DNA from 4 places in the Bacillus sp. UNCCL81 genome. Region 1 is predicted to be linked to each of the others. Evidence: riboswitches for the same ligand, from Rfam matches in the RefSeq annotation. Region 1 holds a riboswitch; each other region holds the start of a gene.
What was found. Region 1 has a riboswitch for S-adenosylmethionine ahead of BM319_RS15355 (methionine ABC transporter ATP-binding protein). Riboswitches for the same ligand answer to the same signal wherever they lie in the genome.
Positions count from the first base shown of each region.

Region 2: another riboswitch for S-adenosylmethionine. It lies ahead of metK (methionine adenosyltransferase); the one in region 1 lies ahead of BM319_RS15355 (methionine ABC transporter ATP-binding protein).
Region 3: another riboswitch for S-adenosylmethionine. It lies ahead of BM319_RS17670 (methionine ABC transporter ATP-binding protein); the one in region 1 lies ahead of BM319_RS15355 (methionine ABC transporter ATP-binding protein).
Region 4: another riboswitch for S-adenosylmethionine. It lies ahead of metE (5-methyltetrahydropteroyltriglutamate--homocysteine S-methyltransferase); the one in region 1 lies ahead of BM319_RS15355 (methionine ABC transporter ATP-binding protein).

Region 1 is NZ_FOMF01000006.1:317,748-325,573, reverse strand. Features, by position in the region: gene dltA (D-alanine--poly(phosphoribitol) ligase subunit DltA) at 1-27, shown strand, start outside; gene dltB (D-alanyl-lipoteichoic acid biosynthesis protein DltB) at 24-1,175, shown strand; gene dltC (D-alanine--poly(phosphoribitol) ligase subunit 2) at 1,191-1,430, shown strand; gene dltD (D-alanyl-lipoteichoic acid biosynthesis protein DltD) at 1,427-2,644, shown strand; gene BM319_RS15370 (2-hydroxyacid dehydrogenase family protein) at 3,057-4,028, shown strand; gene metQ (methionine ABC transporter substrate-binding lipoprotein MetQ) at 4,115-4,936, opposite strand; gene BM319_RS15360 (methionine ABC transporter permease) at 4,957-5,625, opposite strand; gene BM319_RS15355 (methionine ABC transporter ATP-binding protein) at 5,627-6,631, opposite strand; SAM riboswitch class I at 6,771-6,881, opposite strand; gene BM319_RS15350 (hypothetical protein) at 6,959-7,321, opposite strand; gene BM319_RS15345 (thioredoxin family protein) at 7,524-7,826, opposite strand, start outside.
Region 2 is NZ_FOMF01000007.1:218,680-226,505, forward strand. Features, by position in the region: gene BM319_RS16700 (MarR family winged helix-turn-helix transcriptional regulator) at 1-208, opposite strand, end outside; gene BM319_RS16705 (hypothetical protein) at 369-1,343, shown strand; gene BM319_RS24780 (hypothetical protein) at 1,445-1,609, shown strand; gene BM319_RS16710 (NAD(P)-dependent alcohol dehydrogenase) at 1,709-2,689, opposite strand; gene metK (methionine adenosyltransferase) at 2,841-4,037, opposite strand; SAM riboswitch class I at 4,247-4,361, opposite strand; gene pckA (phosphoenolpyruvate carboxykinase (ATP)) at 4,674-6,260, shown strand; gene BM319_RS16725 (hypothetical protein) at 6,459-6,989, shown strand; gene BM319_RS16730 (carboxymuconolactone decarboxylase family protein) at 7,038-7,481, opposite strand; gene BM319_RS16735 (RrF2 family transcriptional regulator) at 7,721-7,826, shown strand, end outside.
Region 3 is NZ_FOMF01000008.1:158,108-165,933, forward strand. Features, by position in the region: gene BM319_RS17660 (MetQ/NlpA family ABC transporter substrate-binding protein) at 1-764, opposite strand, end outside; gene BM319_RS17665 (methionine ABC transporter permease) at 761-1,429, opposite strand; gene BM319_RS17670 (methionine ABC transporter ATP-binding protein) at 1,419-2,435, opposite strand; SAM riboswitch class I at 2,612-2,729, opposite strand; gene BM319_RS25140 (hypothetical protein) at 3,022-3,456, opposite strand; gene BM319_RS17680 (ASCH domain-containing protein) at 3,462-3,812, opposite strand; gene BM319_RS17685 (sulfite exporter TauE/SafE family protein) at 4,011-4,802, opposite strand; gene BM319_RS17690 (sulfurtransferase TusA family protein) at 4,871-5,098, opposite strand; gene BM319_RS17695 (MBL fold metallo-hydrolase) at 5,120-6,247, opposite strand; gene BM319_RS17700 (sulfurtransferase TusA family protein) at 6,292-6,864, opposite strand; gene BM319_RS17705 (rhodanese-like domain-containing protein) at 6,919-7,215, opposite strand; gene BM319_RS17710 (DsrE/DsrF/DrsH-like family protein) at 7,236-7,712, opposite strand.
Region 4 is NZ_FOMF01000003.1:19,989-27,814, forward strand. Features, by position in the region: gene BM319_RS06040 (S8 family serine peptidase) at 1-366, shown strand, start outside; gene BM319_RS06045 (LysR family transcriptional regulator) at 491-1,423, shown strand; gene metE (5-methyltetrahydropteroyltriglutamate--homocysteine S-methyltransferase) at 1,739-4,039, opposite strand; cobalamin riboswitch at 4,203-4,396, opposite strand; SAM riboswitch class I at 4,485-4,597, opposite strand; cobalamin riboswitch at 5,215-5,413, shown strand; gene BM319_RS06055 (hypothetical protein) at 5,581-5,805, shown strand; gene mmgD (citrate synthase) at 5,806-6,939, shown strand; gene prpD (2-methylcitrate dehydratase) at 7,025-7,826, shown strand, end outside.

The DNA.
Region 1 (7,826 bases):
AAATTATTGGAGCATGCTGATCAATGATCCCATACGGTAGTTTTACGTTCTTCGGTATTTTAATTGTTTTATTAATCCCAGCAGTAGTATTAGGGTTTTTAGGAAAAAGATTAACTACCTACACAACATTTCTTTCTTTTGTGTTTTTATTATTAATCTTTTCCTCTTCTAAAATACAAACCTACTACCTAGTTGCTTTTATAATTTGGGTAGTTATTTTAATAAAAGGTTACAGTGTTTATCGGAAGAATGCGAACCATTCAACTGTTTATTACTTAAGTGTTTTTCTATCAATTTTACCTTTAATAATTGTAAAGGTTTCACCGATATTTGAAAGTACTACCCTTGTAGGCTTTTTAGGAATTTCGTATTTAACATTTAAAGCAACACAAGTCATTATTGAAATTCGCGACCACAGTATAAAAGAAATAAGCATTGTTGATTTCCTTAAGTTTTTATTATTTTTTCCAACGATCTCTTCTGGACCAATTGATCGTTTTAGGAGATTTCAACAGGATAGTCAAAAAAAGCTAACGGCTAGTGAATACCAGGAGTATTTTCAAATTGGTGTTCATAAAATTTTTATTGGTTTTCTCTATAAATATATAATTGGTTATTTAATTAACGTTCATATACTTGAAACACAGCTTGTTGTAGGGCATACTTTCGTCTCAAATCTAACGTATATGTATGCATATAGTCTGTACTTATTCTTTGATTTTGCAGGTTATAGCGCATTTGCAATCGGCGTTAGTTATTTAGTAGGTATTAAAACACCTGAAAACTTTAATATGCCATTCATTAGTCGAAATATAAAGGACTTTTGGAATCGCTGGCATATGAGCTTATCATTTTGGTTTCGTGACTATGTATATATGAGAATGGTATTCTTACTGACTAAGAAAAAAGTGATAAAAAATAGAAGAAATATATCTTATATCAGTTACACTACTTTATTTTTACTAATGGGTGCTTGGCACGGGATCCAAATAAATTACCTATTATATGGTTTATACCAAGCTTTATTGATGTGTAGTTTTGATTGGTTTGAACAATTCAATAAGAAAAAAAAGATTTGGAAAAATAATAAACTAACACATGTATTAGCGGTTATTATTACATTCCATTTTATTTGTTTCGGATTTTTAATATTTTCAGGACATCTAGTTAACTAAAGGAGAATGAGTATAATGGAAAATTTAAGAGCAGAGGTTTTAAAACTTTTAGCAGATTTATGTAATACAGATGAAGTGATTGAAAATCCAGATATTCTGATTTTTGAAGAAGGATTATTAGATTCATTTGGTACAGTTAGCTTATTAGTTGAAATCGAAGAACAAATCGGTATCAACGTAACGATTTCTGACTTCGATCGTGAGGAGTGGGCAACACCAAATAAAATCATTTCGATTTTAGAGGCTAGAAAATGAAAAAAGTTCAATTTTTGGGGATGATAACAGCTATTTCCATTTTTTTACTAGCTTTATATCTTCCAAATTCTTTTTATGAACTATTTATTACAAAAGAACGATTAAATAATACTGCAGCGTCTTTAAATCCTGAAACATTTCAAGGGACATTACTTCAAAGTAAAATGTTAAAAGACCCAAAATTCTTACCTATTTTTGGGTCTTCAGAACTTGCTAGAAGAGACCCCTTCCATCCTTCTAGATTTTTTATGGGAGAAAAAGATGAATTTACTCCCTATCTAATTGGTCGAGGGGGATCACAAAGTCTCGTTCATTTTCTAGACTTAGCATCTTTAGGTGATGGAATAAAAAATAGAAAAATTGTATTTGTTTTATCTCCACAGTGGTTTATTCCACATGGCATTGACGATACTCATTTTTCACCTAATTATTCTGCGCTTCAAACTTATTCATTCGTTTTTAATAATACAATTGATATTTCAGTAAAGAGACAAATTGCAAAGAGACTTTTAACGCTATCAATTATCAAAAAAGACTCTTTATTAGTAACCCAATTAAATGCTTTTATATCAAATAACAAAAAAGTTAAGTTCAAGGCAATGGCTGAAAAACCGTTAGCTTACACATATTTAAAAATTCTCGAAAAGAAAGATCTTTTCGAGACCGTTATAATGGATCCAGATAAAAACTTCCGATTAAAAAAATCAAAATATGAAGATTTATCCTGGGATCGAGTAGCTCAAGTTGCCGATAAAATTGGCAAACGAGAATCAACTACTAACCATTTCGGTATAATTAATAAATACTATATAAAACACATTCAAAAACGTCTTCCAGCTTTAAAAAATTATAAACGAAATAGTAACTATGGTGTATCGCCAGAATATGATGACCTTCAAATGGTATTAGCATTACTAAAAGAAGAGCACACAAAAGCGTTGTTTATTTCCGTTCCAGTAAATGGACCATGGTATGATTACGCTGGATTCCCTAAAGAAGGTAGAGAAGTATATTACAAAAAAGTAAAAAAACAAATTGAAGATGCTGGCTTCCAAGTAGCTGATTTTTCTTCACATGAATACGATGAGTTTTTCCTAAAAGATACAATCCACTTAGGCTGGAAGGGCTGGGTATATGTAGATCAATCTTTAAATAAGTTTTATTCAGTAAATCACACTCCCCCTACCGCAAGTTTAAATCATAGATATCAATGAAAAAAGCAGACAAATGTCTGCTTTTTTTACGCTGTTGAAAAACATCTTAAATTACCAAATTTTCGTAAAAGGGTATAGTGAGGTTGATTTCCATTACAGAATGCTCGCTTTCCATGGGGCGAGATTCTTTAGCCTCACCGGCAAGCCTGCGGGGTTTCAGGCTTCCCGCATATCCCATTTTCCCTAATGACCATTTTATATTTCAACACTCTGAAAAAGCAGACAAATGTCTGCTTTTTTATCTCTAAGAATACTTCCTATTAATCAGTAAGAATTAAGTAGTTGATGAACACTCGAAAAATTAATATATTCTTTAAACTGCCAAATACTAAATTAAAACATAAACTTGAAACTTCATTTATAATAAAAACGTTAACATTAATTATTAAACTGTTGAAAGAAGGTTTCTAATTTGGCACATATTTTGGTAGCGGGAAAAATCCCAGAAAAGGCTGAGGAATTATTAAAAGATCATCATGTTATTGTTTATGAAAATGAGCAATTAATTACAGAAGATGAATTGTGTGAACTTGTTGGTGGGGTAGATGCAATTTTAAGCTTACTATCCACTCCAATCACAAAAAGAGTAATTGATGCTGCTACAAATGTAAAAATTATTGCTAATTACGGAGCAGGATTTAATAATATCGATGTAGATTATGCAACTAGTAAGGGGATTCACGTTACAAACACTCCACTTGTTTCAACAGACGCAACTGCTGAGCTAACTTTAGGAATTCTCTTAGCTATTTCCAGAAGAATAGTCGAAGGAGACGAACTTTGCCGTACAAAAGGTTTTGAAGGATGGGCTCCATTATTCTTTAGAGGAACAGAAGTATCAGGAAAAACTTTAGGTATTTTTGGTTTTGGAAATATCGGACAAGCAGTAGCTAAGCGAGCTAGGGCGTTTAATATGAAGATTATTTATCATCAACCAAGAAGATTAAGCAAAGAGCTTGAACAAGACTTAAATGCCACTTACGTATCACTGGAGGAATTATTACAGACTTCTGACTATATTACCCTTCATTGTCCTTACAAACCTGAGCTACACCATTTATTTGGAAAAGAAGAGTTTTACAAAATGAAAGACACTGCGTTTTTTATCAATGCAGCTAGAGGTCCTTTAGCCAACGAACAGGAATTAGTAGACGCATTAAAGGACGGTGTTATTGCTGGTGCAGCTCTAGATGTATTTGAATTCGAACCTAAAATAACAGAAGAACTAAAATCACTTACAAATGTTGTATTAACACCTCATATTGGAAATGCAACATTTGAAACTCGTGAAGCTATGTCTGAAATAGCAGCTAAAAATATTATTGAGGTTATGGCTGAACGCCCACCAATCTCATCTGTAAATCAAGTTTTTGTAAAAAGTTGATAAAACGCGCAAGGAAATGTCAGTTTAATAAACAAACATAAAAAAAAGGGTGTCTCAAAACTTATGAGACACCCTCTCTTATGTGATTATTGACTTACAGGTACTACAGCACCTTTATATTTTTTAATGATGAAATCTTGAATTTCTTTAGAGTGTAATACTTTTACAAGCTCTTTAATTTCTTTTTTATCTTTATCACCTTTACGAACAGCAATAATGTTTACATATGGAGATTCTTTACCTTCTAATGCAATAGCATCTTTCATTGGGTTTAACCCAGCATCAATCGCGTAGTTTGTGTTAATTAAAACTGCATCGCCTTCATTGTTTTGGTAAACTTTTGGAAGCATTCCAGCGTCTACATCAGCTTGGAATTTTAAGTGTTTTGGATTCTCATCAATGTCTTTAATTTGAGCTGTAGTTGGATCAATTCCAGCTTTAAGTTTAATTAAACCTTCGTGTTGTAATAAGCTTAACATACGACCATGGTCAGCTACTGAACTACTCATGATAATTTTAGCTCCATCTGGTAGATCATCTAAGCTCTTATATTTTTTAGAGTAAACTCCGATTGGCTCAATGTGGATCCCACCAGCGTTTTCAAATTTATAACCATTTTCTTTCATTTGAGACTCTAAATATGGAATGTGTTGGAAATAGTTTGCATCTAATTCTTTTGAAGCTAATGCTTTATTTGGTAGAACATAATCTTGGAATTTAACAATCTTTAAGTTAATCCCCTCTTTTTTAAGAAGCGGTTTAGCTTGTTCTAAAATAACTGCGTGCGGTACATTTGATGCACCAACAACTAATTCTTTATTTTTATCTTCTCCACCTTTATTACATGCTGCTAAAGATAATGCTAAAACACCTGCTCCTAATAAACTTGCGATTTTTTTGAATTTCACTGTTAGTTCCTCCCTTTATGTTAAGCTCTTTTATCTATTTTTGTTGTTACTAAATCTCCAATAAATTGAAGAATGAATACGATTAATAAAATAATTACTGTCGCAACAAGCGTTACTTGGTTATTAGAACGTTGGTATCCTTCCATAAATGCTAAGTTACCAAGTCCGCCACCACCTACTACACCAGCCATAGCTGTATAACCAACAATTGCGATTGTAGTAACAGTTAAACCTGAAATTATTGCTGGTAATGCTTCTGGAATTAATACTTTCAAGATGATTGTAAAGGTACTAGCTCCCATTGCTCTTGCAGCTTCGATTACACCTTTATCAATTTCTCGTAAGCCGATTTCGACCATCCTTGCATAGAATGGTGCAGCACCAATTATGAGTGCAGGTAATGCTGCTTTTGCTCCAAGCATAGAGCCAAGAATAAAGATCGTAAATGGAATTAATAAAATAATTAAAATGATAAAGGGTATTGAACGAAAAATATTTACAAACGCTGCTAGGATAGTATTAAAAAATTTATTTTCAAGTAACTGATCTTTACTAGTTAAAAATAAGAATAAACCTATTATTAGTCCAAAAATGAACGTTGCAAGCGCAGCTATTACTGTCATGAATAATGTTTCTTGAGAAGCTAAAAGCATTGCATCCCAATCAACATTCGGAAAAAGTTGTGTCATCTTATGCTACCTCCACTTCAACTTGTTTTGATTCTAAATAAGTGATTGCCTCTTTGATGTTATTTATGTCTCCAACAAGTTGAATCTTCATTGTCCCATAAGAGCCTTCAGCAGTTTGAACAATTTTTCCTTGCAAAATGTTAATCTCAATATCAAAGTGCTTAACTACTTCAGAAATATGTGGTTGATCTGCTTGACCATTTTTAAAGGTTAGCTTGTAAGTATTATCCTTCCCATCACCTTGAGAAATTACTTCACCTTCATCATTACCTTTGATTTGCGTCACAAATTTCTTTGTAATTGCTTGTTTAGGACGAGTAAATACATCAACAACATGGCCTTCTTCCACTACATTTCCGTTTTCCATTACAGCTACTCGTTGGCAAATCTTTTGAATAACATGCATTTCATGAGTAATCAGGATAATTGTAATACCAAGCTGTTTATTAATATTTGTCAATAAAGATAATATTGAATCTGTTGTTTCTGGATCTAATGCAGATGTCGCTTCATCACATAAAAGAACATCAGGGTTATTAGCAAGTGCTCTTGCAATTCCAACACGTTGCTTTTGACCTCCACTAAGTTCAGAAGGATAAGCATTTTCTCTTCCTTCAAGACCTACAAGTTTGATTAATTCTTTCGCACGATTAATGCTTTCCTTTTTTGAAACTTTAGCAATTTCAAGTGGGAAAAGTATATTTTCTAATACAGTTCTCGACCACAATAAATTAAAATGCTGAAAAATCATTCCTATTTTTTGTCTTGCTTTTCTTAATTGACTAGATGAGCATTTAGAGATCGATTGACCATTAATAATTACTTCACCTGATGTAGGGGACTCAAGTCCATTTAGCATACGTAATAACGTACTTTTCCCTGCGCCGCTATATCCGATCATGCCAAAAATTTCACCTGCTTCAATATTTAAAGAAACATTTTGTACTGCGGTAACTGTGCCTTTTTTACCTTTGTAAGTTTTGCTTACATTATTTATTTGAATCATACACTTGATCTCCTTTCAAAACATTCTAACAACTTATCTTTCAATTTTTTGTAAGTAAGTACTTTTTTAGTCGGATAAAACAAAAAAACCTTTCAACTCACATGAGCAGAAAGGTTTAACATACAAAAAGTATTCCTTTCTCTCATCTCTCAAAGCATATGCTTTGCAGGAATTAGCACCATTTCAATGACGATCATTGACGGTTGCTGGGTTTCACAGGGCACAGTCCCTCCACCTCTCTCGATAAGAGCTAACTTACGATCTATTAAGTTGTTTAACGTAATTTCTTTAACGTAAGTCCAATTCTACAAAGTTAGACAGTAGTTGTCAACAATTTTCTAAAAGTTTTTTTTCGTTTTCAACGCTCGTATATTGAAAAATCGTTTCCATTAGTAGTAATAATCGATAATTCCCTTCAAAAGAAGCATCATTCAGTTTTAATAAAAGTCCTAACCTTTGAGAACCTGAATATAGATATTCCCATCCATCTTTTGAAAAATTAACTCTAAGTTGCGGAATCGAACGATCAATTACCTCGATAAAAGGAGCCTTTTTACTTAACTTTATAAAAACTTTTTCATTTAGACAGTTAAATTCTACAATCCTTTCTTCGATTGGCAAAATGATTTGTAAATATTCTTTTTTTATAAATAAGTTTCTAGCTAGTCCAATCCACTCCTTGATTTCCATAATAAACACCTCTTCTTGGATTCTTTATCTTATTTTCTCATAGATAAGAGGTGTATTCTTTATATTTCGCTCGACATTTACCTTGATAAAAATCTATATTTTAATTTTATTTCTACAGCATTCAACTCATTTCCCGAGAAATATGTCTAAAATCAGGAAATATTTTAAGACATATAAAAAGAGTGCAACATACTGAATGCACTCATCGTTTAATATATAAATTATATTTTTTTAACAATTCATGTAAATATGGTACCGATTGGAAAGCGTAGATTTTTTGTCTCATTTCCCCATTCTCAAAAATAAGTAAACAAGGTACACTTTCAACCTTCCAACTTTGAGCTTCTTCCACTATTTCATTAATATTCACCTTACTTATTGGTAAGTTTGGCAGAATCTCATTTACAACTTCTAGCATTTTAGAAGCTACTTGGCATGTACCACACATTGCGGTATAGATATAAATAACTGTAGTCTCTTTTGATTGAACTCTTTGCATTATTTC
Region 2 (7,826 bases), on a different contig from region 1:
TAGAAATGCTTATATTTTGAGCTAGCTCTGTAATTGAAATTCCATCTACTGTTTGAAACAGCTCTTCTAGTATATGACTTTGTAAATGAGTTAACTCGGACTGCTTATTCTTTAAAGAGTTTTTAGTGCCCTGCTTGTTAAACTTATTAAAAACTAGAGGAAGTAGTTGGATAAACTTCTCTGCAATTTGATTTGGATTTGAATTCATTTTATTACAAACCTTTCTAGGAAAAAATATCAAAATTGACACATAGTAAATAAAAGTTTATTATTTACCGGAGATATAATTCGATAATATCACAATTATATAAATTAAACCAATCTAATAAGTAAATAGATATTTACTATCTAACAAAGGAGTAAAGTAGATGAATTCAACTGGATTAACTTTTGGTATCTATCCCCTTAGTGTAGCTGGTACACCTATAGGATTAGCTACAGGTCCTGATGATAATTATGAAAAAATAGCATCTGCTCTTAAAGAGCTAAAGGGTAATGTTACTCAACTTTTACCAAGAATGTATGCTGTCTATATGGGACCTGAAACAGAGGAAAGAGTATTTAACGCTTTAAATCGATATAAAAACGCAGGTTTATTAGGCGATTTAACAATTGGCTGTCTTATGGATCCAAGCCTATCACTGGACTATTGGTTACATTTTGTTCGTAAAGTAATTAAAGAATATGGCACCTTCCTTGATTCAATTCAAATCACGAATGAGCCTAATTTATCGTTTATGGATGGTTCCAAACCATATGTATTAGAAGCGCTTGTACAAGGGGTTCTAACTGTAAAAGAAGAAATTGAAAAAAGTAATTTACCGATCAAAGTTGGATTCGGCTCGGTTCCTGAGGGAGAAAAGACAGTTCCACTTTTTTGGGAAAAGTTAATAAAAATGGGTGGGGATGAATTAATTCATTCAATTGATTATGTAGGGCATAATTTTTATGTGGATGTATTTGAGGAACCATTAAAAATAGAGGAAGTTGCTGTTTCAGTAGAAAACATACTTCGTAAATTTCGAAAAACATTGGATTGTAATGGTTTCCCTTCCACTCTTCCAATCCACATTACAGAGAATGGGTGGCCTACCGGGAAAAATCCATTTATACAAATCGAAAGGTCATATGAGCAACAATCGAACGTACTTGAGGTAATTATTCGAACAGTCTATTCTTTGCGTCAGGAACTAAATATTACTCATTATGAATTTTTTGGTTTAAGGGATGCCAATAGTTCAAAAGACGACCTATTTCATCAATTTGGTATTATGAAGGATGATTATACTATTAAGCCTGCTTATCTCACTTTTAAAAAATTAATAAATGAATTAAGCGAGTAAATCGATTACTTCTATAAATTTGAATGAAGTTAGTCATTTCGTTAAGACTAAAACAACGAGAGTTTCACCTACTTTCTACTATCTAAATGGAGGTAATAAAATTGAGCAAAAAAAATAACCCCATCAGAAACGAAGAGCAAATGAAAATACAAGCAGACCTTAATAATCTCGATCCAGGCCATTCCGTGGATGAGCACCGTAAAATTGAAACAGCCAATATAATATTAGCTGGAGAAGAAATCAGACAACAAAATGAAAATCTATAAAAGAACTCCCTCAAAAGGTCATTTTGAGGGATTTCTTTATGGTAATAGTAAAGCACATAAAGCCACAGCAACTAAGAAAGAGAGAATTTGTCAACAGTCTTAACTCCCTCTAATATTAATAACGACATTCCCCTTCTTATGCCCTTTTTCTACGTATCGATGTGCTTCAACAATTTGTTCAAGCGGGTACTGTCGATCAATAACAGCTTTTAACTTATCCGCTTCAATAAGTGCTTTTATATAGTTTAAATCTTCATAGTTCATATTTGCTACACCAAATATGGCTTTTTTATTACCAATCAAATTACTCCAAATTGCTTGGAAATAAACTGAAAGCTTCCATACAGCACTTAATAAATAGACGCCATCTTTGTTAAGCAATCTTTTACAATTAGAAAAGGAGCTTTTACCTACAGTATCAAAAATAATATCATAGGTTTTCTTACACTTAGCCAGATCTTCATTTGTATAATCAATTACTTCATTTGCCCCTAAAGCCCTTACAAATTCTAAATTTGATGTACTACATAATGCGGTAACTTCTGTACCAAAATATTTAGCTAGCTGAATTGCATATGTTCCAACACTTCCTGAAGCACCATAAATGAGTACTTTTTGTCCATTTTGAATAATACTTCTCCTTAGAAAGTGTAATGCAGTAAGCGCCCCAACTGGAACAGCTGCAGCTTGCTCAAACGACATATTTATTGGTTTTTTAGCTAGAACACCTTCTTCATGTAAAGAGATATATTCAGCATTTGCCCCAAAAGTAAATCCACTATATCCAAAAACTTGATCACCTGATTTAAAATTTTTTACGTTTTTACCAATCGTGACTATTTCTCCTGCAAGTTCACAACCTGGTATTTTATTTTTCGGCTTAGTAAGGCCAAACATAAGACGTGAAGGTAGCCAATACATATACGGAAAATCGGAACTTCGTAGTTTTACATCTCCTGCGGTCACAGTTGTTGCATGTATTTTTATTAATACTTCATCATCTTTTATTTTTGGTTTTTCAACTTCTGTTATTTGAAGAACTTCTGGTGGACCATATTTTGTACATATAATCGCTTTCATAGGTTCCTCCATTACAAACTTTAATTTAGTCATTTAAACCTATGAAAAATGATTTTTAAGTATACCTATATGTAGAATAAAACAGTGTGATTCGAACCAAAACAAAAAAGACTGAATATAGCATATGCCATATTCAGCCTTAATCATTTTATTATAGACCTGCTTCAGTTTTTAAAACTTCTGCTTTATCAGTACGCTCCCAAGGAAGATCGATATCTGTACGGCCAAAGTGACCATAAGCAGCAGTTTGTTTGTAAATCGGACGACGTAGGTCAAGCATTTTAATAATTCCAGCTGGACGTAGGTCGAAGTTGTTGCGAATTACTTCAACTAATTTTTCTTCTGAAACTTTACCTGTACCAAAAGTATCAATAGCGATTGAAACTGGTTTAGCTACACCAATTGCATATGCTAATTGAACTTCAGCTTTATCAGCTAAGCCAGCAGCTACGATGTTTTTCGCAACGTAACGTGCAGCGTAAGCAGCAGAACGGTCAACTTTAGTTGCATCCTTACCAGAGAATGCGCCACCACCGTGACGAGCATATCCACCGTAAGTATCAACAATAATTTTACGACCTGTTAAACCAGCATCCCCTTGAGGTCCACCGATAACGAAACGACCTGTTGGGTTGATAAAGAATTTTGTGTTTTCATCAATTAACTCAGCTGGTACAACTGGTTTAATTACAAGTTCTTTAATATCATTTTCAATTTGATCTTGAGTAGCTTCTGGACCATGTTGTGTTGATACAACAATAGCATCAATACGAACTGGTTTGTTGTTTTCATCATACTCAACTGTTACTTGAGTTTTACCGTCTGGACGTAAGTAAGAAACTGTTTCATTTTTTCTAACTTCAGTTAAACGGCGAGCAATTTTGTGAGATAATGAAATTGGAAGTGGCATTAATTCAGGTGTTTCATTAACTGCAAAACCGAACATTAAACCTTGGTCTCCTGCACCGATTGCTTCAATTTCTTCATCTGTCATGCTACCTTCACGAGCTTCTAACGCTTGGTCTACACCTAGAGCGATATCTGCTGATTGCTCATCGATAGAAGTTAAAACTGCACATGTATCTGCATCAAATCCGTATTTTGCACGGTCATAACCGATTTCACGGATTGTTTCGCGAACGATTTTTGGGATATCTACATAAGTAGAAGTTGTAATTTCACCTGCAACAAGTACTAAACCTGTTGTAACTGAAGTTTCCGCTGCTACACGAGCATTCGGATCATTTGCTAAAATTGCATCAAGAATTGAATCTGAGATTTGGTCACAGATTTTATCTGGATGTCCTTCTGTAACTGATTCTGAAGTAAATAAACGACGTTGTGACATTGAGTCCCCTCCTAAATTGAATTGACGGATCTCTTTTTTCTCAACATAAGAATAAAAAGTTTGTTCCTATTCCTATGTTTCCCATTTAAGATAAAGATAACTCAGTGTAAATTACGAAATTGCCACTGTATTTAAGTTTTGAGCAAAAAAAAAGCCTTCCTCTTATCAAATATTACATGAGGAAAGGTTTCTTGGTTATTTGCCTTTCGCTCTTATCGTCCAAGACATAAAAAAAAGTCTTGCATCAGGTTCAGCACCTTTCACTAAAAGTGAGGTTGCTGGGCTTCGTAGGGCCTGTATCCCTCCACCTACTCGGGATAAGAGAGTATCCGTATGAAAAGTATCATATTAAAATTTCACTTTCTTGTCAACAATTTTCATCATAACATAGACATAATTCTACAATAACTTTATCTCTACATTCATTTCTATTTAATGGGAAATTACTAATTATTATATTTACATTTAAATAACTTACTTCATTTAATAAGTAAATTTTACTCAAATTTATTTTTTAATCAAATTCATAACACATTTTGCTAACTAATAGTATACACTATTAAAATAAATGTGTTATACTATTTATCGAGATACCTACATGGCAGACAAATTATATTTAAAGGATGGTATTAGTATATGAAGACAGTTGATGTAAACTTTGAATTAAACGAATTACTTATTAGTAATCAAATGTATAACCAACTAAGCGTTTCTGAGTTAGTTGAAAAAGTCCTAACAAGACAAGAAGGAATTTTAACGTCAACAGGAGCAGTTAGCGTTTCAACAGGCAAATATACTGGACGTTCACCTAAAGATAAATTTATTGTTAAAGAGGCATCTGTTGAAAGTTTAATCGATTGGGGTTCAGTAAATCAACCAATCTCTGCTGACGTATTCGAAAAATTATATAGCAAAGTACTTAACTACTTAAAAGATCGTAACGAATTATTCTTATTTAAAGGATTTGCTGGTGCTGACACTGAATATCGTTTACCTATCCAAGTAATTAACGAATTTGCATGGCACAACTTATTTGCTCATCAATTATTTATTCGCCCAACTGAGCAAGAGCTTCAAACGCATGAAGCAGAATTTACAATTGTTTCTGCTCCGACATTTAAAGCAGACCCTGTAGTTGATGGAACAAATTCAGAGGCATTTGTTATTGTATCATTTGAAAAGAAAATTATCTTAATTGGTGGTACGGAATATGCTGGAGAAATGAAAAAATCTATCTTCTCAATCATGAATTTCCTATTACCACAAAATAATGTATTACCAATGCACTGTTCTGCTAACGTTGGTAGTGAAGGCGATGTAGCATTATTCTTTGGACTTTCAGGAACTGGTAAAACAACATTATCTGCAGATGCAGATCGTAAGCTAATCGGTGATGATGAGCACGGTTGGTCAGATAATGGTGTATTCAATATTGAAGGCGGTTGCTACGCTAAATGTATCAATTTAACATTTGAAAAAGAGCCACAAATTTTCTCTGCAATTAAATTTGGTACAGTTTTAGAAAATGTTGTTGTTAAATCTGATAGCCGTTTAGCTGACTATGATGATACAACTTTAACAGAAAATACTCGTGCTGCATACCCAATGCAAGCAATTCAAAATATCATTGAGCCGAGCGTTGCTGGACATCCACATGCAATTATCTTTTTAACTGCTGATGCATTTGGAGTATTACCTCCAATCAGTAGATTAACAAAAGAGCAAGCTATGTACCACTTCTTAAGTGGATTTACTAGTAAATTAGCAGGTACTGAGCGTGGTGTTACTTCTCCACAAGTAACATTCTCAACATGTTTCGGATCACCATTCTTACCGCTTCCAGCTGTAGAATATGCAAAAATGCTTGGTAAAAAAATTGAAAAACATAATGTAAATGTATTCTTAGTAAACACTGGTTGGACTGGTGGAGAATACGGCGTTGGTAAACGTATGAATCTTTCTTACACAAGAGCAATGGTTCACGCTGCACTTGAAGGTGATTTAAACAACATTGAAACTACACAAGATGAGTTTTTCGGTTTAGCAATTCCAACCCATGTACCTGGTGTACCTGATAGCGTATTAGTTCCTTCAACAACTTGGGAAGACAAATCAGCTTATGATCAAAAAGCTCTTGAATTAGTAACTAAATTCAAAGAAAACTTCAAAAAATTTGAAGGCTTTGATGCAAAATTAGCTGAACTTGGTGGACCTTTAAAATAATCTAATAATGTAAAATGTAAGGGCTGTCCAAAAAGTCATGATTATGACTTTTTGGCAGCCTTTTTTATTTAACAATCTCCAAATAACTAATTAAAAGGAAATTCATTACATTTAAAGAATAAGATTAAAGTATCATTAAATTTAACTGAACATCATTAATAATCACCAGTTATTAATCGAATTAAATGGAGGATTAAAATGAGATCCTTAAAGATATTAACCCTTATTTTTTCATTTACTGCAATTTTATTAACTACCTTTTTTTTATATAATACTAGTTCTTCTTCTAAAAAATTAGATAAGCATGATTCACTATCTTCTAAAGAAAGTGAACCCATTATTGAATCATTATCCAAAAGGTATTATGAAATCAAAGATTCTACGAATAATCAATTACTTTATGGAGTTGAATATTATTTGGCCTTATCAGTACCAGATCGTTATAAAAACGATATAAAAAATGCTAGAATAGAAATCCAACTACCTAAAAAAATCCAATCAATATTTGGAATCAATATTGAAGAAATAAATCATAATGAAGTATACGAAATTATAAATGGTAGAGCGGTTTTTAATCTCTCTAGTACTATTGCTACTTCAAATATAACAATAAATCAGAAAAATTATCTTAAAAATAACAATGGTCTCTACACTATAAAAATTTATTCTAATAAAAATAAATTAATAAAAAGCGATGTTTTAAAAGTACAAAATATTAATAAGAATTGAAAAAAATGAGCCAATCTTCGGCTCATTTTTTATTTTTTCATTAGATTCTTATTTTTCAGCTGGTCTATTCCCCATAGAAATAGAGATACGGTTCCAACTGTTAATTTGATTGATTATGAATACAAGATTTACATATTCTGCTTCGTTAAAGTGTTTACTTACACGATTATATAGTTCTTCAGATACACCTTTATTCGAAATTTGTGTAATATGCTCAGTTAACTCTAAAGCTGCTTTTTCTGCATCTGTGTAAAAATCGCAATCTCTCCATGCACTAATACAGTATAAACGTTGTTCAGTTTCTCCTATTTCTCTCGCTTCAGAAGTATGCATGTCAAGGCAAAATGCACAACCATTTATTTGTGAAGCGCGAATTTTAATAAGTTCACGAAGTTTATGGTCTATACCAGTTGCTTTAATAAATTTTTCCATTTCCATCATTATTTTAAGTGCTTCTGGTGCTAATTTTGAATAATTAATTTGTTTTTCCATTTTAATTCCCCCTAAAAAAGTAAATTCTAAAAATAATTAAATTAAATGTCGTTTTTGGAAATATATAAATTAGCGACAAAGTTAATCGTCGATTTATATTATCCATATTAAAACGTTTATTTCATTCTGTCAAACTTCTTTTAACTTAGAATTGCTCCTAAAAAGTAAATGTTTGACAAAGAAATAAAACATTTCTAAGATTAATTAAAAATAATCTCATTTATGAAGAAGGTGTTTTAATGCAGTATAGCGTTGGAGTTGAGTATGCACTTCATTGCCTTGTTTATCTAATTGACACTCCAGAAGATTCTCCGATTGGAATAAAAGACCTTTCCTTCTTTCAAG
Region 3 (7,826 bases), on a different contig from region 1:
TTTGATTGATAAGCCTTTACAATCTTTGAAAAATCCTTGTCATTTTTATTCTTCGTACGAGATGCAATAACATTGATATACGGCATAGCTGCTTTATCATTTGGATCTTCTTTATAAAGTGGATCGTTTGCAGGGTCTAAGCCTGCTTGAACGGCAAATCCATTATTGATGATAGCTGCTGCCACATCATCCAATGATCTAGCTGTTTGCCCTGCAGCAATCGGTTTGATTTTTAGATGCTTAGGATTTTCTTTAATTTGTTCAATACTTCCTTTAGGGTCAAAATTATCTACTAAACTAATTAACTTTGAAGATTGTAATAGTTTAAGTGCACGGCCTGCATTCGTAACATCATTTGGTATCGTAATAGTTGCTCCATCTGGAATATCACTTAACTTTTTAAACTTATGTGAGTAAATTCCCATTGGCGCAATCACCGTCGAGCCAATCGCAGAAATATCTAAATTATGATCACCTTTAAATTGGTTCATATACGTAATCGTTTGAAAAGCATTTAAATCAAGACTACCGTCATTAAGTGCTGTGTTAGGTTGAACATAATCTGAAAATGAAATAATTTTCAATTTAATGCCTTCACTTTTTACTTGTTTTTGTACAATATTCCAAAGTTCATAGTCATCACCGTTAATACCAATCTTAACCGTTCTCTCCTTTCCGTTACCTGATGATGCTTTAGAACCACATGCTGATAATACCGAAACCGTTAATAATAATGCTGCAAAAATAGTAAAAAACTTTTTCATCCTCTTTTCCTCCTTACATATCTTGACCACGTATTTCCTAAACTTTGTATGAGTTGAACAATAACTACTAGTAATACAACTGTAATGACAATAACCAATGTTTCAAAGCGCTGATAACCATATGTAATAGCTAAGTCACCTAATCCCCCAGCACCAACGGCACCAGCTGCCGCAGTCGATCCAATCAATCCAATCGTTGCAGTTGTAAATGATAGAATCAACGATGGAATCGCTTCAGGTAAAATAAACTTCAAGATGATTTGAAACTTTGTTGCTCCCATTGAATAGGCTGTTTCTAGCACCCCTTTATCAACTTCTAGCATGGAATTCTCAATCAATCTTGCCAAATAAGGTCCTACAAAGATTGAAAGCGGAACAATTGCTGCAATTACACCAATGGACGTTCCCGTCAATAATCTAGTAAACGGTATAATGGCAACTAGTAAAATAATAAATGGTACAGATCGAACAATATTTATAATGGTATTTAACAACGTAAATAAAGGTTTGTTTTCCATTATATGACCTGGCCTTGTTACAACTAGGATTATACCCAACGGCAATCCTATGATTGTGCCAAAAATAAATGACCCTAGCACAGTTAGAAATGTATCTTGAGTTGCCTGCAAAAACTGCGGCCAAAAGAATTCCCAATTAAGCTCCATTTAACTCAACCTCCCTTACGTCTATCCCCTTTTCCGAAATAAATTTTATAGCTTTTGCGCTTTCCTCTTTTGTTCCTTCTAGTGCCACAAGCAAATTCCCATAAGGTCTTTCTTGTAGCTCTGTAATGGATCCATAAAGAATATTTAAATGGATATCGAATTTTTTAAGAACCTCTGATAATAATGGGTTACCTGCCTTGTCACCTAGGAAGACTAATTGATAATATTTTCCCTTTGATAATGATTTCGATAACTTAGATGGCACCTCATTTTGTAATACTGTGTTAACAAAATTCTTTGTAATACTTTTTTGTGGATTCGTAAATACGTCGTAAACATTACCTTCTTCTACAATTTCACCATTATCAATGACGGCCACTTTATCGCATAGATCACGAATTACACTCATTTCATGGGTAATAAGGAAAATTGTAAGATTATAGGATTTATTTACCTTCCTTAAAAGCTCTAATACATTCTTTGTTGTTTCAGGGTCTAATGCAGATGTAGCTTCATCACATAGCAAAAGATCTGGATCTGTTACGAGTGCCCTTGCAATCCCCACTCTTTGCTTTTGTCCTCCCGATAAGTGGCCCGGAAATACATCTTGCTTCCCTGTAAGTCCTACAAATTCAATTAACTCCATTACCTTTTCCTGGACATCTCGTTTCTTTTTTCCTTCTAGATATAGCGGCATTGCTATATTATCAAATACCGTTTTGGCAGAAAGTAGATTAAAGTGTTGGAAGACGACACCAATTTTTCTACGTGTCTTACGTAACTCTTCATCTTTTAATTTCATTAAGTCCAATCCATCAATGAAAACTGATCCTTCTGTTGGCTCCTCAAGTCTATTTAAACAACGAATCAATGTACTTTTTCCTGCTCCGGAAAAACCAATGATCCCAAAGATCTCTCCTTTCTCAATTTTCATATTAATATTATTTATAGCTTTAATTGGTGGTCTTCCAGGATAAACCTTGGAGACATTTTTAATTTCAATCAAATTACTTCCCCCAATGCAAGTTATTTCAATTCACTATAACTAAGTAAACAGATTTGAAAACTAGGTTTTATAACTATATATCCCCCTTTTTCTCCTATGGCACCTCATCAAAAAACCCCTCTTCTTATCCAAGAAAACAGATAAGAAGAGGGGTTATAATATATAAGCCACTTTACTTCTTATCTTTCAAATCGCATGAACGATTTGCAGGAATTAGCACGGTATTTGTTACGAAACAACAAACCCGTTGCCGAGGTATCGCAGGGCCAGTCCCTCCACCTCTCTGGATAAGTAATAGAATTTATTAAGTTTTTAAATTATTGTGTTCATGTTATCTCTCTTTTTATAATCCGTCAAGAACTATTTTTAAATTTTTTAGTCAAAATTGAGTTTTGATAATAGTAATTTTATTAAACACACTGTTTGGCATAAGTCTTAGGTCCTTCATATTCAAATCAAGAAACTTATTTCATAAACCGTTTGGAATAGGTCTAGATACACATTTTTTAGTTTTTATTAGTAATTCATTTAAAAGAAGGAAAAAAAGCAGACAAGGATAGAACTTGTCTGCTTTTTTGAATTGTGCCTACCATAATGTAGGCTTTACCACCATGAACCATAGCATGATCATCAAAAGAACGATGTAAATCCAGATAGATCGACGAAGCTTCTGAATCAACATTCTCCCGTCATGGGTTGGTTCACTGAATTTCCGAATGGTCGGTGAAAAGGCTCTAGCTAGGAAAAATAATGAACTCACCAAAAGAAGAATAGTCATCACAATCCAAGATGTTTTCCACGACCAATGGCCCGCTAGTACCAACAAGATCCCTGATCCAACCAGTACATGCCCAGCATGCTTTGCCAATCTGACAGCAAACCGGAATACATCCAAATAGCTCTGTTGTATCGCGGACTGTGTGGTATGCAGCTTTTTAAGTATAGGAATCAATACAAAAAAAGGACCAATCGATAAAATTACACTAGCAATATGTATGTAAAGAAGCAGTCTATACAGCATAAAAATTAATCTTGGATGAGACGAAACTCATGAACCCATACCCTCATTTTTGGCAGCCAAGGCATTCCAGGATGGATTGATAAGATCGATTGCTTATACTCTTCCACTGTCGCATAGCCTTCTTGCTTAGCATCCTCATCTGTTAATTCACCAAGGGATTGAGAATAAACTTTTTCAACAACATACTGGTGATTTTGAAGGGTCATCACTTCCCCAACATCTGCATATCTTCCGTTTCGGCGAGTAGCAGTTTTTTGTCCTGCTAATACCTTTTTGACATCCTCTTGAAGAGTAACAAGGCGTTCAATCGTACATGTTTTTGGTGGTAAAGCGTTCGTTTCATTTTGATTTGACATTTAATCCATTCTCCATTTCATTTTAATTTTATAGTTAAGTCTATTAAAAAAAACGACTAGTTCCATTTTAATTAAATTAGTACATGATTAGCAAATTTTATTTAAGAATATTGCAATAAGTACCACCATAATAGGGACCAATAAAAAAACAGAAAAACTCCCAAGATAGTTTTTCTGTTTTTTACAGTTAATACTCATTCAGCTAATCCATGATTTAATAATCGTAATCCAAATCTTCAAAGCGGTAAAACCAATTAATACTGCCAGAATTCCTCGTAAAACCTGCGTTTTTGTTTTTTTGCCTATTTTTGCTCCTAATGGTGAGGCAATTAAACTTGCAATAACAACAATAATTGTAGGCAAAATTTCAACCTGACCAGTAGAGATTTTCCCAATCGTTACGCCTATTGAAGAGATAAATGTAATGGCTAATGACGAAGCAATTGTCACACGAGTTGGTATTTTTAAGATTGTTAACATGATTGGTACTAACAGAAATGCTCCTCCTGCACCAACAATACCCGCACTAATTCCAACGATAAATGCCAAACCTGAAGCAAGCCAAACATTAATTGAAATTTGACCATCTGCTGACATCTCGACGTTTTTTCTAGGAATAAACATTAAAACGACCGCAATCATTGCTAAAATACCATAAACAAGGTTAATACCATGTTCTGAAAGTAGATTTGAACCAAATCCACCAAGAAAACTTCCTATTAGTACACTTATTCCCATACTTAATATAACTTTTTTATTTAAATAACCGCTTTTACGATAACTTAATACCCCACCTAAAGTTGCAAATACTACTTGGACAGCACTTATACCTGAGACTTGATGTGGTGTAAAAGCAGCAAATCCTAATAATGGAGGGATAAATAAGAGCATTGGATAATTTATAATCGCTCCACCAATTCCTACCATCCCTGAAATAAAGGACCCAAAAAAACCAACTAAGAAAAGTACTAAAATTAAGGTCCATTCCATTTTAAGTCCCCCTATAATAGAAAAGGAGATGTGACTCTTAACTCTCCTTTTCATATTAATCTTTTAACTTATCCCTTTTTAATCCAAAATTTTAAAACATTGTCTTCTTCTGTATAATTTAATAATTCGTGTCCACCTGATTTAGCCCAAGCTGCAAGGTCGTTTTTAGCACCTTTATCAGTTACATGAATTTCAAGTACTTCGCCTGCTTCAATCTCTGCAATTGCTTTTCTTGTTTTTACAATTGGAATTGGACATGCTAAACCTTTTGCATCTAATAATTTTGTAGTTTTCATTCTATTCTCCTCCAAGTCTCATTATCGTACTGCACAGCGATTTGGACCAATTTCCATTTCTCTCTGTTTTTCTTCATTTAAATTAATTTTGCCCATATTCACTTCACGGATTTCTTGATATGAGTTGGGTTGTGGAGGTAAGTTCTCAGTTACTAATTTTCTAAACTCACTTTCACTCTCAATGTTCAATCCATGATTCTGATCAAATAAATATCCTAGTTTCTTATAAACACTACCATCTTCGTTCAATTCACTAATCACCATAAAATGTGATGGAAGCACAATTAATTCAAGCGATAAATTTCGGTATTTTTTATAAAGGGTTTCGCGTAAGTCCCCTACCCAATCCTCTGCCATACCAGCAAGATCAGGTCTACCAATTGAATCGATAAATAAAATATCACCAGAAAGTAAGAACTTTTCATCAATAACAAATGAAGTTGATCCGATTGTATGACCTGGTGAATAAAGAGCCTCGATATTGATTGACGTTTCACCAATCAATACCTTATTACCATCTTCTAATGGACTATATTCAAAAGTAACTTCTTTAGCATCCTTTGGCGGTAACCAGTATGTTGCTCCCGTAATCTCAGCAATTTTTCTACCACCAGAAATATGATCTGCATGAAGGTGAGTATCAAATACATTTGTGATTTTTGCGTTCTTTGTATTTGCAAAATCAATGTAGAGATCCGTCATTCGAGTAGAATCAAATATAGCTGCCTCATTATTTGAGATAACCATATAGGATAAACATCCCTTGCCGATTCTGACAAATTGATACAGCTCTCCACCATTTTTCAAATCTGCAATTTTTACTGGTTCTAGATGTTCACTCCACTCTTTCATTCCGCCTTTAAGGTAAGCTACGTCTAGTCCCTCGTCTGAAAGCATCTCTGCAATCATGATGGAAGACCCTTCTTTAGCACACACAACTAAAACATCTTTACTTGTAGGTATCTTATCTAAAATATCTTCAACCCCATCAAGTAAATCAAAATAAGGTATATTTAAATGTTCAAAATTTGAACCTTCAATTTTCCAATCGTTATAACCATCAGTATTTCGTACATCTAGAATAAATAGTTCTTCTTTATCAAATATTTTTTTTGTAATCTCTTTTGCAGACATTGCTGTGACTGCCATATCTTATACCCCCTATAGTATAATTTCATTCAAAAAAAATTAGATTAACCTTTTATGCTCGTTGTTTTCCCAGACCATTCAGTCATTCCAGGAATGACATTAAATACATTAGTAAAACCGCTAGAAAACAGTAATTGAGCAGCAAGATCACTACGGTTTCCAGTTCTGCAAACAATATATATTTCATTATCTTTATTTAATTCTGTCATACGGTTCTCCAATTCACCTAAAGGGATTGATACCGCATTTGGTATATGATTAAATACATATTCTGCTTCTTCTCTTACATCTAAAACGATTATATTTTCGTTTTGTAGCTTTTGATTTAATTGATCGTTCGAAATGACGTTTTCAAATCTTTTTTCAATTGTATTTTCATCTGAAGATTTTCTTAAATAATGAAGTAATACTTCTCCATTTTCAATTGTACCTAAATATTGATTTCCAGTGCTTTCCGCCCAAGCTTTAATGTCTGCTTTTGAACCTTTATCAGTCGCTTGAACCTCAATCACTTGTCCATTATCTAGATCCTTCATTGCTTTTCTAGTCTTTACAATCGGCATTGGACAAGCTAATCCTTTTGCATCTAATTTCATGTTAGTTTTAATGAACTCCATATTATGACCTCCGCACTTATGATACCACCTAGGGTATTAATTTAATCAAAAAAATTATTCTACGTTTCCTTCCCAAGAAAGCATTCCGCCTACCATGTTTTTAACGTTAAACCCTTGAGATTGAAGGAATTCCGTTGCACGCCCACTTCGAGCACCTGAACGACAAACCATAATATATTCTTTTGATTTATCTAATTCATGTAATCGAAATTCGATTAACCCAAGTGGAATATGAATTGCTTCATGGATTTTTCCAGCTGCAACTTCATCTACCTCACGTACATCGATAATATTTACTTCTTTTCCAGTTTTCAATTCATTTTCAAGCTCAATCGCAGTAATTTCATTCATGTCATTCAAATCCTTTCTAATTAAATAAATAAGTTAACTTGACCTTCTTCTGCTTCACCTAAGTAGGCTGCAACACCAGCATATTGAATATTCTCTAATAACTCTTCGGTTTGTAGACCTAACAGATCCATTGTCATTGTACATGCTACTAAATTTATATCTTGTTCTTGGGCCATTTCAATTAATTGTGGCAAAGGAACTGCATTATGCTTTTTAATAATATCCTTAATCATTTTTGGACCGAAACCAGCAAAGTTCATTTTAGAAAGTCCCATTTTATCAGCGCCTCTAGGCATCATCTTTCCAAACATCTTTTCAATAAAACCTTTTTTTGTTGCTACATGTTCACTTTTTCGTAAAGCATTTAGTCCCCAAAATGTATGAAAAATGGTTACTTCATGATCAAAAGCTGCTGCACCGTTCGCAATAATATAGGCGGCCATTGCTTTATCATAATCTCCACTAAATAAAATGATATTTGTTTTCTTAGTTGTCATATTCCTTCTCCTTCTCGTTCTTTATACCCATTGGGGTATATTAAAAAACAAAAAAATATATTATATCTTATATATACTATTACCCCTATGGGTATATGATATTAAAAATAAAAA
Region 4 (7,826 bases), on a different contig from region 1:
CAAGATATTCCAGGTCATTTTACAACTTATTACTCAAAAATTAATGTTCATTATGATCTAGATGATCAATTCTATGGTGTATATTATAGAGTAGGTATAGAAAGCACTCCATATGCAACTGCTGGAGATGTAAACAAAGACGATGTAATCGATGTGAAGGACGCATTAGCAATCCAAACATATTGGGGTACAAATAAACGAAGTGCAGATATTAACTTCGACGGTACGGTCGATGCGAAGGACTTAGCATTTGTTGAAAAGAATTACTTAATGCAAAACCCTTGGATCCCAGCTCCTCCAAAACCAGTTAAACAGTATAAAGGAAGTACTTTAGAATCAGTTAAGAGTCAATTAGGAGTACAATAAAAGTAGGCCTGTTCTCTACATTTGAGAACAGGCTTTTTCTAACATATAATACCATAACATTAACTAGATATATTCAATTCAAATTATGTTAAAATATTAATAATGTAATATGAAGGAGAAGAAAATGAGTATCAACAGTTCGAATATTTACAGCATGAATATACAAAAATTAGAGTATCTAGTTGAAGTTGCAAAAACCGGTTCCTTCTCGATTGCTTCACAAAATCTATTTGTAAGTCAGTCTGCTATTAGTCAATCGATTGTAAGTATCGAAAAGAAATTAGGGATAAAATTATTCGAACGAACAAGAGGAGGAAATAATGCGATTCCAACAATTGATGGAAAACAAATTATACCTTTAGCGAATGAAATCGTTCTAAAATATCAAGAATTAATCCAGAATGTACAATTAATTAATGATAATATGACCGGTAATTTAAAAATATCTACAGTACCAGGTTTTATTACACAACTTTTAAATCCAATTTCAGCTATAAAGGAAGAACATCCTAATATCACAATTGATGTCTTTCTTAAACCAGGCCAAGAAATTATTGAAGATGTACTAGAGGGCCGTAGTGATATAGGAATTGTACCATTTATTAAACATTTACTAGAAAGTAATGAAAATCTAAATTATCAAAATTTATTTACAGCTAAAATGAAGTTATTAGTAAGTAAAAAGTCTCCCCTGGCAAAAAAATCATTCGTTACGCCACAAGAAATTGTTAAAGAAACGCTAGTTGTTTATAACGGTGTATATATGCAATGGTTTAAAAATAATTTCTATAAAAAGTTTGGTAAAATGAGAGAATTATTTTCATCTACAAATGTTGATGCAATTTATAAGGCGATTGGTGATAACTTAGGTGTCTCATTTGCTCCTTATTTATCTGAAAATTACATCATTAATGAAGATGTCAAGATTTTAGATATTGTAGGTTACGAAGATCTACAAATTCAATATGTATGGTTTATGTCTAGTAAGAAAAGATATTCAAAATTGATAGACGACTACATAACGAAATTAAAAGATGAGTTAAATGTAAATGATTGATATAAAAAGTGGATGATCATTCATCTACTTTTTTATTTTAGTCGATATATTATAGACACCCAGCCTTTTAAAACCATTAATTAATGCTCACTTTATAAGATTGAAAAAATTTAATAAAAATTAAGTAGAACATCTTGGAGGCAAAAGTAAAAAAATATTGACTTAGTGGGTTAAGACCATGGAAACTAGTTTGTCAAAGAGTTCCTAAAATCCTTTCTAATGTTAAATAATACACTGGAAATTATAGAAAACCACTGTAATACTTCAGTGGTTTTCTTGTTTATATACCAATGTAAACAATATTTCTGAAAGAGCTTATAGTTCCTCTTTTACAAGAAACTTTTCTCTCGCATGTTCTGCAGCTTCAACCATCACTTTTAGTGCTCCGACTGTTTCAGCAATACCCCGTGTTTTCAAACCGCAATCAGGATTAATCCAGAAGAGTTTTGGATTAATTATTTGAAGTGCACGATCAATATTTCTTGCGAGCTCTTTAACCTTTGGTACGCGTGGACTATGAATATCATAAACGCCAAGACCAATCCCTTTATCGTACGTATTTTCTTCAAAGGCATAAATTAACTCACCATGGCTTCTTGATGTTTCAATTGAAATAACATCAGCATCGAGAGCATTAATTGCATCAATGATATCTTCAAAATTCGAATAGCACATATGAGTATGAATTTGTGTATCATTTTGTACAGAAGCAGTCGCAAGTTTAAATGCATTAACAGCAACGTTCAGATAGCTTTCCCAGTTTTCGCGCTTTAATGGAAGTCCTTCACGAATTGCTGGCTCATCGACTTGAATCATTCGTATTCCGTTTTTCTCAAGCTCTTCAACTTCTGTTCTAATCGCAAGTGCAATTTGATTTGCAACATCGTAACGTGAAATATCATCTCGTACAAACGACCAGTTTAAAATTGTAATTGGACCTGTCAACATGCCTTTTACCGGTTTAGTTGTTAAAGATTGGGCATATACAGATTCTTTAACAGTCATTGGTTCTTGAAACGACACGTCTCCATAAATAAGTGGTGGTTTTACGCAACGAGATCCATATGACTGCACCCAACCAAATTTTGTGAATTGAAACCCAGCTAATTTTTCTCCAAAATACTCAACCATATCTGTTCGTTCAAATTCACCATGTACAAACACATCTAAGCCAAGTTCTTCTTGAATATCAATCCATTTTTTTATTTCTGCATAAATATACTCTTCATATTGAGTAGTAGTTATTTCGCCTTTACGCCATTTTAAACGCTGTCCTCTAACTTCCTGTGTTTGTGGAAAGCTACCAATTGTAGTAGTAGGAAGAAGTGGTAATTTGAAAAACTCTTCCTGAATAGATTGGCGAACTTTATAATCTGCCTCACGATTAACACTATATATGTGTAAATTTTGAATTGCTTGCTGAACTTGTTTGTTGTTTCGAACTGACGATTCATTTAAAGCTTGGATGGCTTTTGTGCTTTCATCGATTTCTGCTTGAATTGAAGTTTTTCCATCTTGCAAGCCTTTTGCAAGTATAACAATTTCTCGTAACTTTTCATCAGCAAATGATAGCGCACCTTTTAGAACTTCATCAAGCGTTTCTTCATTTTTCACTGTAACAGGTGTATGTAATAAGCTTGAGGAAGGTTGTACGATAACTTGCTCTTTTGAAACAAATTCCGTAATTTGTGTAAGAATAGAATGTTTATCATTAAGATTTGCACGCCATATATTACGACCGTCAATAACTCCAGCAGCAAGTATCTTATCCTTTGGGAAACCATACTTTTTAATCGAAGCTAGATTCTGACCGTTATCATGTACAAAATCAAGTCCAATACCATCAACTGGAAGTGAAATTACATCTTGGTAGTTGTCAATGCTCTCAAAGTAAGTTTGCAAAATCAGCTTTATGTTAGGTGCTGCTTCACGTAATGTTTGGTAGACATCGTTAAATAATGCAACTTCTTCTTTTGAAATAGACGTTGATAAGATAGGCTCATCTATTTGTACCCACTCTACTCCTTCTGTTTGTAGATCGTGTAAAATCTTAGCATAAAGAGGTACAAATTGATTAACGACCGATTTAAAATCATTTTCATTATAGCCTTTTGACAGTTTTACAAATGTTACCGGGCCTAAGATTACAGGCTTTCCTTCAATATTAAGTTTTTGTTTAGCCTCTTTATAAAATTCAAGAGGACGGTTTTCGACAAGAGTAGGTACTACTTCGCCCAACTCTGGAACAATATAGTGATAGTTTGTGTTAAACCATTTTGTCATTTCAGATGCAACGGCACCTTTCGTACCACGTGCGATCTCAAAATATGTTTCTAGCGATACTTTACCTCCACCATATTCAAAGCGCTTTGGCACTAGACCGAACATAACAGCCGTATCAAGAACATGGTCATACAAGCTAAAGTCTCCTACTGGAATCAAGTCAATTCCTTGATTCTTTTGCTTTTGAAGATGGTGTATACGAATTTCCTCTGTTTGTTTTAAAAAATCTTCTTTTTCTAGTTTACCTGCCCAAAACTGTTCAAGTGCTCTTTTCCATTCACGCTTTTCACCAATTCTTGGATAACCTAAATTAGAACTTTTTACTTTTTTCATCATTTATACACTCCTTGTTTTTTTGATGTCTGATTTTTACGTCTCAATAAAAAATCTCTCTTTTCAAAATAGAAAAGAGAGACTCATACGCATCGTTAACTTGAGTTGAGACCTTTTGGTTCCCAAAACACGTACTCCTCACTCCCCCCTATTCATCCGTAGGTACAAGCGCATACAACAGGCAGGTCTCCTGACTTAGACTCAACACTTCTTATCCCTTCCCATTTCAATTTTGAAACAGTGGTAAATTGATAAGTCGCTCCTCAATACAGTGGCGGGACCGTGTCGGATTTTAACCGAACTTCCCTTTTAAGCTGTGAAAATGACTTTCACAACACCTGATGCATTTTTTATTCAATTTTATTAACAAAACTTCAAAACACTCATAATAATAAAAAGCCCTCTCTAATTGAAATAGAGAGGGCTACAAAATTTATGGAATCCTCTCTTATTTTCCAAAGCAAAAAATGCTTTGCAGGAATTAGCACCTTTTCAACAATACTGCTGAATGGTTGCCGGGCTTCATCGGGCCAGTCCCTCCGCCTCTCTCAATAAGAGTTAAATAATTTATAATGTTTTGAATTTAATAGTCATGTTATCACGATAAACACAGGCTGTCAAAATAAACTTTCATAAATTTAATAAAAAGTCGTAAGTAGGATTGATTGTTCACATTTTGGTAGTTTAATTAGATATGGGAACAAAATTGGAGTTTAATTAAAAAGCTTCAGCTAAAAGGCCGGTTAAATTAAAACTAAAAAAGTAAGTGATACTTGGAAAGTAAACTTAGCTGATGAGTTTATTGATGGATTAAGGAATATATATGATCGAAGTAACGATAAAGATTTGAAATTAAGAAGAATCGACTCTACCAATTAAAAAAAATGTAAAATATATAGATATTTTAATATAACTAATACGTTAGTTAGCTGTTTAAGAATAGAGATTAAAATTCGTTATAAAAGAATTAAGTAGCGGGTTAGAAAATTAGTAGACATTACATTCATATTAGGAAAATTATGGATATTTTTTATGTTTTAATTAAATTCAATAATACTTTTCTCATAATCGGTTTTTATTTATATTTAAATAATTATTATTGAATTGTTAAGTAAAAACATTAAATTATAACAATTGTGAATTATCTAAACGTTTGTTATAATTTGTTTTACAATTTGATACGTGTAGAATCAGGTGTAGATTATGAGATTTGTAATCTACTTAAAAGGGAAGTTCGGTTAGAATCCGACGCTGTCCCGCAACTGTATTTAGGAGCGATTCGAAATATCCACTGTCTTTTCGTAAAATGAAGATGGGAAGGTTCGAAAAGTGATGATCATAAGCCAGGAGACCTGCCTGTTTCAGCACACATCATATACCTACGCGGATAGGGGGTGTTAAGTGCGAGCGAATGTGGCATGTTTTTTTAATTGATTAAAAACATGTTTATTAAACCATGAGTTCTGACTTAACAACTTCTTCTTAAAAGAAGTTGTTTTTTTATTGTCAATTTTCTATTTCAAATTATGAGGAGGGTTTAGTTGTTTGGTACGGTTGAGTATTTTATCAATGATTTTAAAACATGCATCATGAATGGTTTTTGTATTGAACCGTCAATTAATTTGAGCTCCTATTATGAACAACAAACAGAAGGAATAAAAAAACGTTTAGGAAAAAGTGATGAAAAGGAGGTTCATTTAAACAATCTTGAAAAGGCTTACAAAATAATATGTGAAGAGCTATTTGGAGATGGGAGGAAGATATAAATGGAAGCTAAAGAAAAATTTTATCCGGGATTAGATGGTGTTGTTGTAGCAGAAACGAAGATTTCTTTTTTAGATACAGTGCAAAGCGAAATTGTAATTAAGGGTTATGACCTTATAAAACTAGCTGAATCAAAAGAGTATTTGGATATTGTCCATTTATTACTAGAAGAAAAATTACCTAATTCTATTGAAATAGCAGAAATGAAAAAGAATCTGAAGGGGGAATATGTAATACCTGAAGAACTTTTGGATATGTTCAAACATCTTCCTGAGAATACACACCCGATGGATGGTCTTCGTACGGGTATATCGGCGCTTGCAGGATATGACATTAACCTTGATGAACGTTCATTGACTGCAAATAAAAAACGAGCATATCAATTGATTGGTAGAGTACCAAATATTGTAGCAAATAGTTATCGAATCATTCAAAAACTTGAGCCTATTCTTCCAGATGAAAATCTATCATATAGCGCAAATTTCTTTTATATGCTGACTGGTAGAATCCCGACTTCATTAGAGGAAAAAATATTTGACCAATCCTTAGTGTTATACAGTGAGCATGAAATGCCAAACTCTACGTTTACAGCAAGGGTAATTGCTTCAACTCAGTCTGATCTATATGGTGCATTAACTGGCGCGGTGGCATCTTTAAAAGGTAACTTGCATGGAGGAGCTAATGAGGCTGTTATGTATATGCTTAATGAAGCGGGGAGTGTGGAAAAATTTGAAGAATTGCTAGAAACAAAACTGTTTAAAAAAGAAAAGATAATGGGATTCGGTCATCGAGTTTATATGAAAAAGATGGATCCTAGAGCTTTATTGATGAAGGAAGCATTAAAAGAGCTATGTGATATAAAAGGCGACGATACACTATATAAAATGTGTGAAGCTGGAGAAAGAATCATGGAGAGGGAGAAAGGTATTTATCCAAACCTGGATTATTATGCTGCTCCTGTCTATTGGATGCTAGGAATTCCAATTCCTTTATATACACCTATCTTTTTTAGTGCAAGGACAGTAGGGCTTTGTGCACATGTAATTGAACAGCATGCAAACAATCGACTATTCCGTCCACGAGTAAGTTATATAGGTGAGCGACATGTCTTTAATAAAACAACTGGGCAGTTGTAAGAATCGCTCACCAATTAAAAATGGATATTTTGGCGAATACCCATTTACATCATAATAGACTTTTAACAAAAAAGGAAGGTACTGTATGTTAAAGACAAATGATAATACGAAAACAGATATTTTATTAGAAGAAATCGCAGATTACGTTTTAAATAAAGAGATTAAGAGTCCAGAAGCATTTAGCACTGCTCATTATATATTACTAGATACATTGGGGTGTGGAATTCTCGCTTTAAACTATCCGGAATGTACAAAATTGTTAGGGCCTGTAGTAGCTGGAACAGTTGTACCAAATGGAACTCGAGTACCTGGAACATCATACGTTCTTGATCCTGTAAAAGGGGCATTTAATATCGGATGTATGATTCGTTGGCTGGATTATAATGACACTTGGCTAGCTGCGGAATGGGGTCACCCTTCTGATAATCTTGGCGGAATTCTTGCAGTAGCTGATTATTTGAGCCAGGTTCATATTTCTGAAGGGAAAGAGCCATTAAAGGTAAGAGATGTACTAGAAGCAATGATTAAAGCACACGAAATTCAAGGAATTCTAGCATTAGAAAACAGCTTGAATCGTGTTGGGCTTGATCATGTTCATTTTGTAAAAATTGCTACAACAGCAGTAGTGACGAAAATGCTGGGAGGAACTCGTCAGGAAATCATAAACGCACTTTCGAATGCATGGATTGATGGCGCTAGCTTAAGAACTTACAGACACGCTCCTAATACAGGTTCACGTAAATCTTGGGCTGCAGGTGATGCGACAAGTAGAGGTGTGCATTTGGCAATGATGGCTTTAAAAGGCGAGATGGGCTATCCGACTGCCCTTTCAGCTCCAGGATGGGGTTTTCAGGACGTCTTATTTAATAAAAAAGAGGTAGTACTTA